Regions from separate parts of the Streptomyces sp. NPDC090083 genome, predicted to be linked through region 1. Evidence: riboswitches for the same ligand, from Rfam matches in the RefSeq annotation. Region 1 holds a riboswitch; the other holds the start of a gene.
The links. A riboswitch is a leader RNA that binds a small molecule or an ion and turns the genes downstream of it on or off. The one in region 1 is predicted to bind thiamine pyrophosphate.
Positions count from the first base shown of each region.

Region 2: linked by a shared signal. The riboswitch ahead of thiO (glycine oxidase ThiO) and the one ahead of ACIPTO_RS31545 (thiamine ABC transporter substrate binding subunit) in region 1 are both predicted to bind thiamine pyrophosphate.

Region 1 is NZ_JBIVED010000010.1:254,760-260,400, reverse strand. It holds gene ACIPTO_RS31550 (ABC transporter permease) at 1-1,492, opposite strand, end outside; gene ACIPTO_RS31545 (thiamine ABC transporter substrate binding subunit) at 1,546-2,655, opposite strand; TPP riboswitch at 2,724-2,829, opposite strand; gene rlmN (23S rRNA (adenine(2503)-C(2))-methyltransferase RlmN) at 2,854-3,960, opposite strand; gene ACIPTO_RS31535 (phosphatidate cytidylyltransferase) at 4,069-5,259, opposite strand; gene frr (ribosome recycling factor) at 5,259-5,641, opposite strand, start outside.
Region 2 is NZ_JBIVED010000007.1:42,409-48,049, reverse strand. It holds gene ACIPTO_RS24540 (NAD(P)/FAD-dependent oxidoreductase) at 1-821, opposite strand, end outside; gene ACIPTO_RS24535 (hypothetical protein) at 866-1,204, opposite strand; TPP riboswitch at 1,255-1,366, shown strand; gene thiO (glycine oxidase ThiO) at 1,364-2,527, shown strand; gene thiS (sulfur carrier protein ThiS) at 2,524-2,724, shown strand; gene ACIPTO_RS24520 (thiazole synthase) at 2,728-3,522, shown strand; gene pknB (Stk1 family PASTA domain-containing Ser/Thr kinase) at 3,681-5,641, shown strand, end outside.

The sequences.
Region 1 (5,641 bases):
CACCGGGGCGCGACAGCAGCCGGGCGACGGCGACCGGCAGGGTCGGGTTGTCGGGCCGCGCGATGAACACGGTCGCCCCGAACTCGCCCAGCGACACCGCGAAGGCGAACCCGGCGGCGATCAGCAACGCCCGCCGCACCAGCGGCAGATCGACCTCGCGCCACACCCGCCACGGCGACGCCCCGAGCACGGCCGCCGCTTCCCGAAGCCGCCCGTCCACCGCCCGCAGCACGGGCAGCATCGTCCGTACGACGAAGGGGACTCCGACCAGGGCCTGTGCGAGCGGCACCAGGATCCAGGAACTCCGCAGATCCAGCGGGGGTCTGTCGAGCGAGATCAGGAACCCGAAGCCGACCGTCACCGCCGACACCCCGAGCGGCAGCATCAGCAGCGCGTCGAAGCCCCGCACCAGCCGCCCGGCATCGCGCCGGGTGAGGGCGGCGGCGGCGAGCCCGCCGATCACCACGGCGATGGCGGTGGCGGCGAGGGCGTACTCCAGCGAGTTGCCGATCGCGGCGATCGGCGGGACCAGGAAGGTTCCGCCGTCGTCGTGGGTCAGCGCGCGGTAGTAGCCGAAGTCCGGTGTGTCCAGCGAGCGTTGGACCAGCACGGCGAGCGGCAGCAGAAGCAGCACCGCGACGGACGCGACGACTCCGGCCAGCAGGGTCCACTGGCCGGCCCCGCGCGGGCGCCGTGCGGTCACCGCCGGGTCCACGAGCCGCAGGGCGCTCTCCCGTCGCCGTACCGTCCAGGCGTGCACGGCGAGGATCGCGCCGACCGCGACGAACTGGACGATCGTCAGGACGGCCGCCGTGGAGAGGTCGAAGACCTCGGAGGTCTGGCGGTAGATCTCGACTTCGAGAGTCGAGAAGGTCGGGCCGCCGAGGATCTGGACCACGCCGAAGGACGTGAACGTGAAGAGGAAGACCATCAGCGCGGCGGCGGCCACGGCGGGCCCCAGCGCGGGCAGCGTCACCGTCCGCCAGGCCCGCGGCCGGGAGGCGCCGAGCATCCGCGCGGCCTCCTCCTGACGCGGGTCCAGCTGGGACCACAGGCCGCCCACCGTCCGTACGACGACCGCGTAGTTGAAGAAGACGTGCGCGAGCAGGATGGCCCACACGGTGGTGTCCAGCCGTACGCCCCACAGGTCGTCGAGGAGTCCGCCCCGGCCGACGAGCGCGAGGAAGGCCGTACCGACGACGACCGTCGGCAGCACGAACGGCACCGTCACGACCGCCCGCAGGACGTGCCGGCCGGGGAAGTCGAAGCGCGCGAAGACATACGCGCCGGGGAGCGCGATCAGCAGCGTGAGCGCGGTGGACGCGAGCGCCTGCCAGGTGGTGAACCACAGCACGTGCCGGATGTCGGACTGGCCCAGCACGTCCCAGACACGGCCCACCTTCCAGGCGCCGTCGGCCTTCAGGCCCCGTCCGACGATCGCGGCGACCGGGTAGGCGAAGAACACCGCGAAGAACGCGACCGGCAGGGCCATGAGGCCGAGCCGGGTCGCGCCGCCCCCGCGGGCCTTCCGCTGCTTCCGCGGGGCTACTTCAGTACGAGCGAGGTCCACGACTTGACCCACTGGTCCCGGTCGGCGGCGATCTTCGCGGGCGCCATGGTCTCGGGGTCCGGGGCCTGGCGGCCGTACTTCTCGAACTCCTGCGGTACCTGGGCGCCTTGGACCACCGGGTAGACGAACATGTTGAGCGGCATGTCCTGCTGGAACTCCTTGGTGAGCAGGAAGTCGAGGAACGCCTTGCCGCCCTTGGTGTTCTTCGCGTTGCTGAGCAGCCCCGCGTACTCGGTCTGCCGGAAGCAGGTGCCGTACGACACCCCGGTGGGCGCGGTGGTCGGCTTCGGGTCGGCGTAGATCACCTCGGCGGGCGGCGAGGAGGCGTACGACACGACGAGGGGCCGGTCACCGCCCGCCTTCTTGCCGCCCGCGGAGCCGGAGAACTCCTGGTCGTAGGCCTGCTCCCAGCCGTCGACGACCTTCACGCCGTTGGCCTTGAGCTTCTTCCAGTACGCCTGCCAGCCTCCCCCACTCTCGGCTTCGCTCGAGCGGGAGGTGCCCCCATCCCCGTACTGCGCCGCGCTGCCGAGCAGGAAGCCGAGGCCGGGCGAGGAGGTGGCCGCGTTCTCGGTGACGAGGAGGTTCTTGTACTCCGGCTTGACCAGATCCGCGAAGGACGTGGGCGGGGTCAGCTTGTGCTTGCTGAAGTAGGCCTTGTCGTAGTTGACGCAGATGTCGCCGGTGTCGATGGGCGTGACCCGGTGCCTGGCCTCGTCGACGCGGTACTCGGGCTTGACGAGCGCGGCGCCCTTCGCGTCGTAGGACTGGAAGAGGCCGTTGTCGAGGGCGCGGGAGAGCAGGGTGTTGTCGACGCCGAAGAAGACGTCGCCCTGGGGGTTGTCCTTGGTGAGGATCGCCTTGTTGACGGCCTGGCCGGCGTCGCCGTCCTTGAGGACCTTGACGGTGTAGCCGGACTGCTTCTCGAAGTCCTTGAGGACGCTCTTCGAGACGGCCCACGAGTCGTGGCTGACGAGGGTGACGGTCTTGGAGTCGGCGCCGCTGCCGCTGTCGGACGAGCCGCACGCGGAGAGCGTGAACAGACCGAGGCCGACGGCCGCGGCGATGAATGTCCTGGTGTGCACTGGATTCCTCCTGGGGTGTCCAGGAAGAGACGCGGCCCTGCCCACAGGAGGTGGGCAGGGCGCAACAGCAAGAGTGATGACCGAACTTCCTACCCAGAATGACCTGGGCGAGGTTCAGAGGGTCTGCGGACAATCCCGCACTCTCAGCGCTGTGGCGCTCCCCTGTCGGAATATGAAGATGTACCTACGCCGGTCAGCCTACCGCTCGGTCGCGGCGAGCTGGCCGCACGCTCCGTCGATCTCCTGGCCGCGGGTGTCCCGGACCGTGACCGGCACCCCGTGGGCCGCGATGGCCTCGACGAACGCCTTCTCGTCCTCGGGGCGCGAGGCCGTCCACTTCGAGCCCGGCGTCGGGTTCAGCGGGATCAGGTTGACGTGCACCGGCTTGCCCTTGAGGAGGCGGCCGAGACGGTCACCGCGCCACGCCTGGTCGTTGATGTCGCGGATCAGCGCGTACTCGATGGACAGCCGGCGGCCCGACTTCGCCGCGTACTCCCAGCCCGCGTCGAGGACCTCGCGGACCTTCCAGCGGGTGTTCACCGGGACCAGGGTGTCGCGCAGCTCGTCGTCCGGCGCGTGCAGCGAGATCGCCAGGCGGCACTTGAAGCCCTCGTCCGCGAAGCGGTGGATCGCCGGGACGAGTCCGACCGTCGAGACGGTGATCCCGCGCTGCGAGAGACCGAGGCCGTCCGGCTCCGGGTCGGTGAGGGCGCGGATGGACTGGACGACCCGCTTGTAGTTGGCCAGGGGCTCGCCCATGCCCATGAAGACGATGTTGGAGAGCCGCGCGGGCCCGCCCGGGATCTCGCCGTCCCGCAGCGCCCGCATGCCGTCCACGATCTGGTGCACGATCTCGCCGGTCGACAGATTGCGGTCCAGGCCGGCCTGACCGGTCGCGCAGAACGGGCAGTTCATGCCGCATCCCGCCTGCGAGCTGATGCACATGGTGACCCGGTCCGGGTACCGCATCAGCACGGACTCGACGAGCGTCCCGTCGAACAGCCGCCACAGCGTCTTGCGGGTGGTGTCCTGGTCGGTCGACAGATGCCGGACGACGGTCATCAGCTCAGGGAGCAGCGCCTCCCGCAGCTTGGCGCGCGAGGCGGCGGGGATGTCGGTCCACTCCGCCGGGTCGTGCGCGAGCCGCGCGAAGTAGTGCTGCGAGAGCTGCTTGGCGCGAAACGGCTTCTCCCCGACCGCGGCGACGGCTTCCTTGCGCTCGGCGGGCGTGAGGTCGGCGAGGTGCCGCGGCGGCTTCTGGGCTCCGCGGGGGGCGACGAATGTGAGTTCTCCGGGCTTAGGCATGGCCCTACCAGTGTCGCAGACATACGACGAGGGGCTCGCCGCCCTGTGGACGACGAGCCCCTCACGTACACAACCGCAGGTCAGCGGCGCGACAGGGCGGTCTGTTCGTCAGCCGGAGCCCACGAACAGCACCAGCAGCAGCCACACCACCGGCGCTGTCGGCAGCAACGAGTCGAGCCGGTCCATGATGCCGCCGTGGCCCGGCAGGAGCGTGCCCATGTCCTTGATGCCGAGGTCACGCTTGATCATGGACTCGCCGAGGTCGCCCAGCGTGGCGCTGGCCGCCACCGCGAGGCCCAGGATGAGGCCCTGCCACCAGCTGCCGTCGTCGATCAGGAACTGCATGCACAGCGCGCCCGCCACCATCGCGAAGGACACCGCCCCGAACAGGCCCTCGCGGGTCTTCCCGGGGCTGATGCGCGGGGCGAGCTTGTGCGTGCCGAAGCGCCAGCCGACGGCGTAGGCGCCCGTGTCGCTGACCACGGTCAGCAGCAGGAACGTCAGGACGCGCCAGGCGCCGTCGTCGGCGGTGAGCATCAGGGCGACGAACGTGGCCAGGAACGGCACGTAGAACGCCGCGAAGACGCCCGCCGTGACGTCCTTGAGGTAGCCCTCGGGCGGTTCCGTCATCCGCCAGACGAGGACCGCGAGCGCGGTGAGCGCCATGGCGACCCAGGCACCCTCGGGACCCCGGACGTAGCCGGCGACGACCATCGCCGCACCGCCGACCGCGAGGGGCACGAGGGGCGCCTTGATCCCCTTGCGCTCCTCCAGCCGCGAGGTCAGCTCCCAGAGGCCCACGACGACGGCGACCGCTATGACGCCGACGAACACGGCCTTGACGACGAACAGGGACGCGATGATCACCGCGCCGAGTCCGACCCCGACCCCTATGGCCGCGCCCAGGTCCCGGCCCGCGCTCTTCTTCTGCGGGGCGGGCGCCGCCGGCGGGACGTCGGGCATGGGCTCCGGATTCTGCGGCACCGCCCCGTAGGGCTGCGCCTGCGGCATGTCAGAGGGCTGCGTCCGCGGGTCGTACGACTGCGGCTGCCGTACGTCGTACGGCGGCTGCTGCGTCTCGTCGCGGAACAAGGGGCCGCTCAGCCGAGCGGCCCCCCGGTCGTCATCCTGGTGTCCGCCGTATGCGGGCTCGTCGGGCACGATGGGCATGGGGCGAGTCTGCTGCGCCTCAGGCGCATCGTACGTGGGACCCGCCGGGGCAGCCCCCTGGACAGGCCCCTGGTCGGACGGCCCCCAGTACCCGGCTTGTGGCGGCGCCCCCCAGGAAGAGTCGTTCATCAGACCTCGAGCAGCTCCGCTTCCTTGTGCTTGAGGAGTTCGTCCACCTGGGCGACGTACTTCGCCGTGGTGTCGTCGAGCTCCTTCTCCGCACGACGGACCTCGTCCTCGCCGGACTCCTTGTCCTTGACGAGCTTGTCCAGCGCGTCCTTGGCCTTGCGGCGGACGGCGCGGATGGACACCTTGGAGTCCTCGGCCTTGGCCCGGGCCACCTTGATGTAGTCCTTGCGGCGCTCCTCGGTCAGCTCGGGGAACGTCACCCGGATGATGTTGCCGTCGTTGCTGGGATTGACACCCAGGTCCGAGTCGCGGATCGCCTGCTCGATGTTCCGCAGCGCGGACTTGTCGAACGGGGTCACCACGGCCATCCGCGGCTCCGGTA
Region 2 (5,641 bases), on a different contig from region 1:
ACGTCCGGCACCGAGGTGCGCAGGCGGTCGTCGGCCAGGACCTCGTGGTGCGCGCCCAGGGCGATGCCCGAGCCCGTCAGCCAGGCGGTGGCGGGGCGGGCGCCGATGCCGACCACGACAGCTCCGGCGGGCAGCCGGGTCCCGTCGTCGAGGACCACTTCGCCGGGCTCGACGTGCGCCACGCGTGCGTGCGTCCGCAGGGAGGCTCCTGCGGCGGCGTACCAGGCGGCCATCGGCGCGGCCACCTCGGCGGGCAGCGCCCCCGCGAGCGGCCGGTCCGCCGCCTCCACGACGGTCACCGCACAGCCCGCCTCGCGCGCGGCGGTGGCGAACTCGGCGCCGATCCAGCCCGCGCCGACGACCACGATGTCGTGCTGCCGGGCGAGCACCGGGCGCAGCCGCTCGGCGTCGTCCAGAGTGCGCAGCAGATGGACGCCGGGGACGCCGTCGGCACCCGGCAGCCGGATCGGTTCGGCACCGGTGGCGAGGACGAGGACGTCGTAGGGCACCGGGCCCTCGGCGGTGTCCAGTTCGTGGTCGCCGGGGCGCAGGCCCAGCACCTCGCACCCCAGCCGCACTTCGAGACCGAGCGCCTCGAAGTCGACGTCGAAGGCGGAACCCTCGGCCTTGCCGAGCAGGACGGCCTTGGACAGCGGGGGCCGGTCGTAGGGCTGATGGGGTTCCGCGCCGATCAGGGTGACGCTGCCGGTGAAGCCCTGTTCCCGGAGGGCGACCGCGGTCTGCACCCCGGCCATGCCCGCGCCGACGACGACCACGCGCCGCTCCGCCACTGTGCCCTGGTCCCGCGTCTGCTCGCTCACTCGATCACCATAGACACCTGACGATTTGTCAGTCAGCGGGCGCGTCAGGTGACCTGTTCCACAGTGCTGGTCCCGTTTCCCTCCTGGGACTCCCACTCCCAGGTCTCCTCCAGGCGGACGCGGCCGTCGGGCGACTCGGTCACCAGGGAGACGCAGTGCCCTGAGGACGTCGTCCCGTCCGTCTTCAGCTGGACGTACCGGAAGTCGATCCGGTCCCCCGCGCGCGTGCCGACGAGACGCCCCCGTACGACGTCGCCGCCCGCGTACTCGGCCCAGACCTCGCCGTCCCGCTCGTGGTACGTGAACCGGGTGCGGGTGCCGACCTGCCCCGGGGCCTGGTCGGCGACGGGGGCGAGGACGAGACCGTCGAGCGAACGGACCATGGACGAAGGCTCCCTTACTGGCGCACGGGGCACGGGCTAGGGTGGCCGAGTAAAGCACTCGCGGGAGTCCGGGCGCACCGGGCTGAGAGGGAGGCTGGCGGCCTCCGACCGTACGAACCTGATCCGGGTCATGCCGGCGAAGGGAGGGGCTGGACGCCCATGCCTGCACACACCTCAGACGTCCTCGTCGTCGGGGGCGGGATCATCGGCCTGGTCACGGCCTGGCGCGCGGCCCAGCGCGGCCTCGGCACGGCCGTGGTGGACCCGGAGCCGGGCGGCGGGGCCGCCCAGGTCGCGGCCGGGATGCTGGCCGCCGTCACCGAACTCCACTACGGCGAGCAGACCCTGCTCGCCCTCAACCTGGCCTCGGCCCACCGCTACCCGGACTTCGCGGCCGAGCTGACCGACCTCACCGGCCTGGACCTCGGCTACCGCCGCTGCGGCACGCTGGCCGTCGCCCTGGACGCCGACGACCGCGCCCATCTGCGTGAACTGCACGCCCTGCAGCGGCAGTCGGGGCTGGACTCCGAGTGGCTGTCCGGGCGCGAGTGCCGGCGCCTGGAGCCGATGCTCGCGCCGGGCGTGCGCGGAGGGCTCAGGGTCGACGGGGACCACCAGGTCGACCCGCGGCGGCTGGCGGCCGCCCTGGTGGCCGCCTGCGAGCGCGCCGGGGTCGTCTTCCACCGGACCTGGGCCGAGCGGCTCACGGTCGCGGGGGACCGCGCCACGGGGGTCGTCACGCGGGACGGCGGCACGCTCGCCGCGGACCAGGTGGTCCTCGCGGCCGGCAGCCTCAGCGGGCGTCTGGCGGGCGTCCCCGACGACGTCCTGCCGCCCGTACGGCCGGTGAAGGGCCAGGTGCTGCGGCTGACCGTGCCACAGCGCCACGCGCCCTTCCTGAGCCGTACCGTGCGCGCCCTGGTGCGCGGCAGCCACGTCTACCTGGTGCCGCGCGAGAACGGCGAGCTGGTCGTCGGCGCGACCAGCGAGGAACTCGGCTGGGACACCACGGTGACCGCGGGCGGTGTCTACGAACTGCTGCGCGACGCCCATGAGCTGGTCCCCGGGATCACCGAACTGCCGCTCACCGAGACCCGGGCAGGACTGCGCCCCGGGTCCCCCGACAACGCGCCGCTGCTCGGCCCGACCACCCTGCCGGGACTGCTGCTGGCCACCGGGCACTACCGCAACGGCGTACTCCTCACCCCGGTCACCGGCGATGCCCTGGCGCACGCGCTGAGCACCGGTGGACTGCCGGACGAGGCACGCCCGTTCAGCCCGAAGCGGTTCGCCCGCACGGAACTCCTGGAGCAGCCCGCATGAACATCTCCGTCAACGGCGAGCACCAGGAGATCGCGCCCGGCACGCCCCTGGACGTGCTCGTGCGGACCCTCACCCCGGCTCCCTCCGGAGTGGCCGCCGCCCTCAACGAAACCGTCGTCCCGCGCGCGGAGTGGCCGTCGACCTCCCTCTCCGAGGGTGACCGCGTCGAGGTCCTCACCGCCGTCCAAGGAGGCTGACCCATGGCCGACGACCCCTTCGTCCTCGGTGGTACGTCCTTCGCGTCCCGGCTGATCATGGGTACCGGGGGTGCCCCCAGCCTCGACGTCCTGGAGCGCGCGCTGGTGGCCTCCGGCACGGAGCTCACGACGGTCGCGATGCGGCGCGTCGACGCCTCCGTCCACGGCTCGGTGCTGTCCGTCCTGGAGCGGCTCGGCATCCGGGTGCTGCCGAACACCGCGGGCTGTTTCACCGCGGGCGAGGCCGTGCTGACGGCACGGCTGGCGCGGGAGGCGCTGGGGACCTCGCTGGTCAAACTCGAAGTGATCGCGGACGAGCGCACGTTGCTGCCCGATCCGGTCGAACTCCTCGACGCCGCCGAGACGCTGGTCGACGACGGGTTCACGGTGCTGCCGTACACGAACGACGATCCCGTGCTGGCGCGGAAGCTGGAGGACGTCGGGTGCGCGGCGGTCATGCCGCTCGGGTCGCCGATCGGGTCGGGGCTCGGGATCCGCAATCCGCACAACTTCCAGTTGATCACCGAGCACGCGCGTGTGCCGGTGATTCTGGACGCGGGAGCGGGGACGGCGTCCGACGTGGCGTTCGCGATGGAGCTGGGATGCGCGGGAGTGATGCTCGCGTCGGCGGTGACGCGAGCGCGGGAACCGGTGCTGATGGCGTCGGCGATGCGGAGCGCGGTGGAGGCGGGGCGGCTGGCGTCGCGGGCGGGGCGGATCCCCCGCCGACACTTCGCGTCGGCGTCCTCACCTGCGGAGGGCCTCGCCGCCCTGGACCCCGAACGGCCCGCTTTCTAGGCACCCGCGCCGCACCGCCGTTCCGTCCCCCACCCGTGCGGACGCCCCCGTCGCGGGTGGCCGCGGACACGTGCGATGCGTCACAGGTCCGCTTCAGTACGGCCCCTAAACCGGCCGAAAACGTCATGGTGTCAGCGTCGGCTCGTACACTCACCTGCGTGGATACGACCCTTCATGACCCTCTCGTCGGGCAGTTGCTCGACGGCCGCTATCGCGTCGACGCGCGGATCGCCGTCGGCGGGATGGCCACGGTCTACCGGGCCGTGGACACCCGCCTGGACCGGGTGCTCGCCCTCAAGGTGATGCACCCGACGCTGGCGGCCGACGGGCACTTCGTGGACCGGTTCATCCGTGAGGCGAAGTCCGTGGCGCGGCTGGCGCACCCGAACGTGGTGCAGGTCTTCGACCAGGGCGCCGACCGGACGTACGTCTATCTGGCGATGGAGTACGTCGCCGGCTGCACCCTGCGGGACGTGCTGCGCGAGCGCGGGGCGCTCCAGCCGCGGGCCGCCCTGGACATCCTGGAGCCGGTGCTCGCTGCGCTCGGCGCCGCGCACCGGGCCGGGTTCGTGCACCGGGACATGAAGCCGGAGAACGTGCTCATAGGGGACGACGGCCGGGTCAAGGTCGCCGACTTCGGGCTCGTCAGGTCCGTGGACACCGTCACCAGCACCACCGGGTCCGTGCTCGGCACGGTGTCGTATCTCGCGCCGGAGCAGATCGAGGGCGGCAACGCCGACCCCCGGGTCGACGTGTACGCGTGCGGTGTCGTGCTGTACGAGATGCTCACCGGCCGGAAGCCGCACGAGGGCGACTCGGCCGCGATCGTGCTCTACAAACACCTGCACGAGGACGTCCCGCCGCCCTCGGCCGTCGTGCCGGGCCTGGCGTACGAGCTGGACGAGCTGGTCGCCACCGCCACCGCGCGCACCCCCGACCTCCGGCCGTACGACGCGGTCGCGCTGTTCGGTCTCGTCCGCGAGGCACGCGCGCGGCTGAGCGACGGGCAGCTGGACGCGGTGCCGCCGCAGGCGCTGGCCTCGGAGCATCCGAACGCGGAGAACCGTACGAGCGTGATCCCCCGCTCGCTGACCTCCCCCCTGCCCGGCTCCGCTCGCGCGGGGGGACCCCCGTCGCGTCCGCTGCCGGTCGACGAGGACGGCGGGCCGGGCGACCCGGTCAACCGGACCAGCAGGTTCGAGAGCGGCCCCCCGCTGCCGCCCCGGCCGCGCGACGCGCGGCGGCCCCGGCGCGGTCTGCTGGCGATCGTCGCCGCGCTGCTGCTGGTCATGGGGGTCGGGGCGGGCGTCTGGTACATCAACTCGGGCCAGTTCACGAAGGTCCCGCCGCTGCTGTCGAAGTCCGAGGCGCAGGCGAGGGAGCGGCTCAAGGAGGCCGGTCTCGACGTCAAGAAGGTCGACCACGCCTACAGCGACACCGTCAAGCGCGGCACGGTCATCAGCACCGACCCGGAGTCCGGCGCCCGCATCCGGGACAACGACTCGGTGACCCTGACCATCTCGGACGGCCCGGAGACCGTGAAGGTCCCGGACCTGGCGGGCATCCGCCTGGACAAGGCGCAGAGCACGCTGAAGCGGGACGGACTCGCGGCCGGCATGGTCACCAGGGAGTTCAGCGACGACGTCCCCAAGGGCTCCGTCATCAGCACGAGCCCGGAGGCGGGCACGAAGCGCCGCGCGGGTTCCGCGATAGCCCTGACCGTCAGCAAGGGCAGCGCGGTCGACGTGCCGGACGTCACCGGCGAGGACCTGGACGACGCGAAGGCGGACCTCCAGGAAGCCGGTCTCACGGTGAAGGTGGCGGCCACCGAGGTCACCTCGGAGTACGACGCGGGCCAGGTCGCCCAGCAGACCCCGGCCGGCGACAGCCGGGCCGCCGAGGGCGACACGGTGACGCTGACGCTGTCCAAGGGCCCGGAGATGGTCGAGGTCCCGAGCGTGGTCGGCGCGAGCGTCGACGCCGCGACGAAGCTCCTCGAACAGTCCGGCTTCGAGGTCAAGGAGGACCGCGGTCTGCTCGGTCTGTTCGGGGACACCGTGAAGAAACAGTCCGTGGACGCGGGCCAGCAGGCTCCCAAGGGGTCGACGATCACGATCAC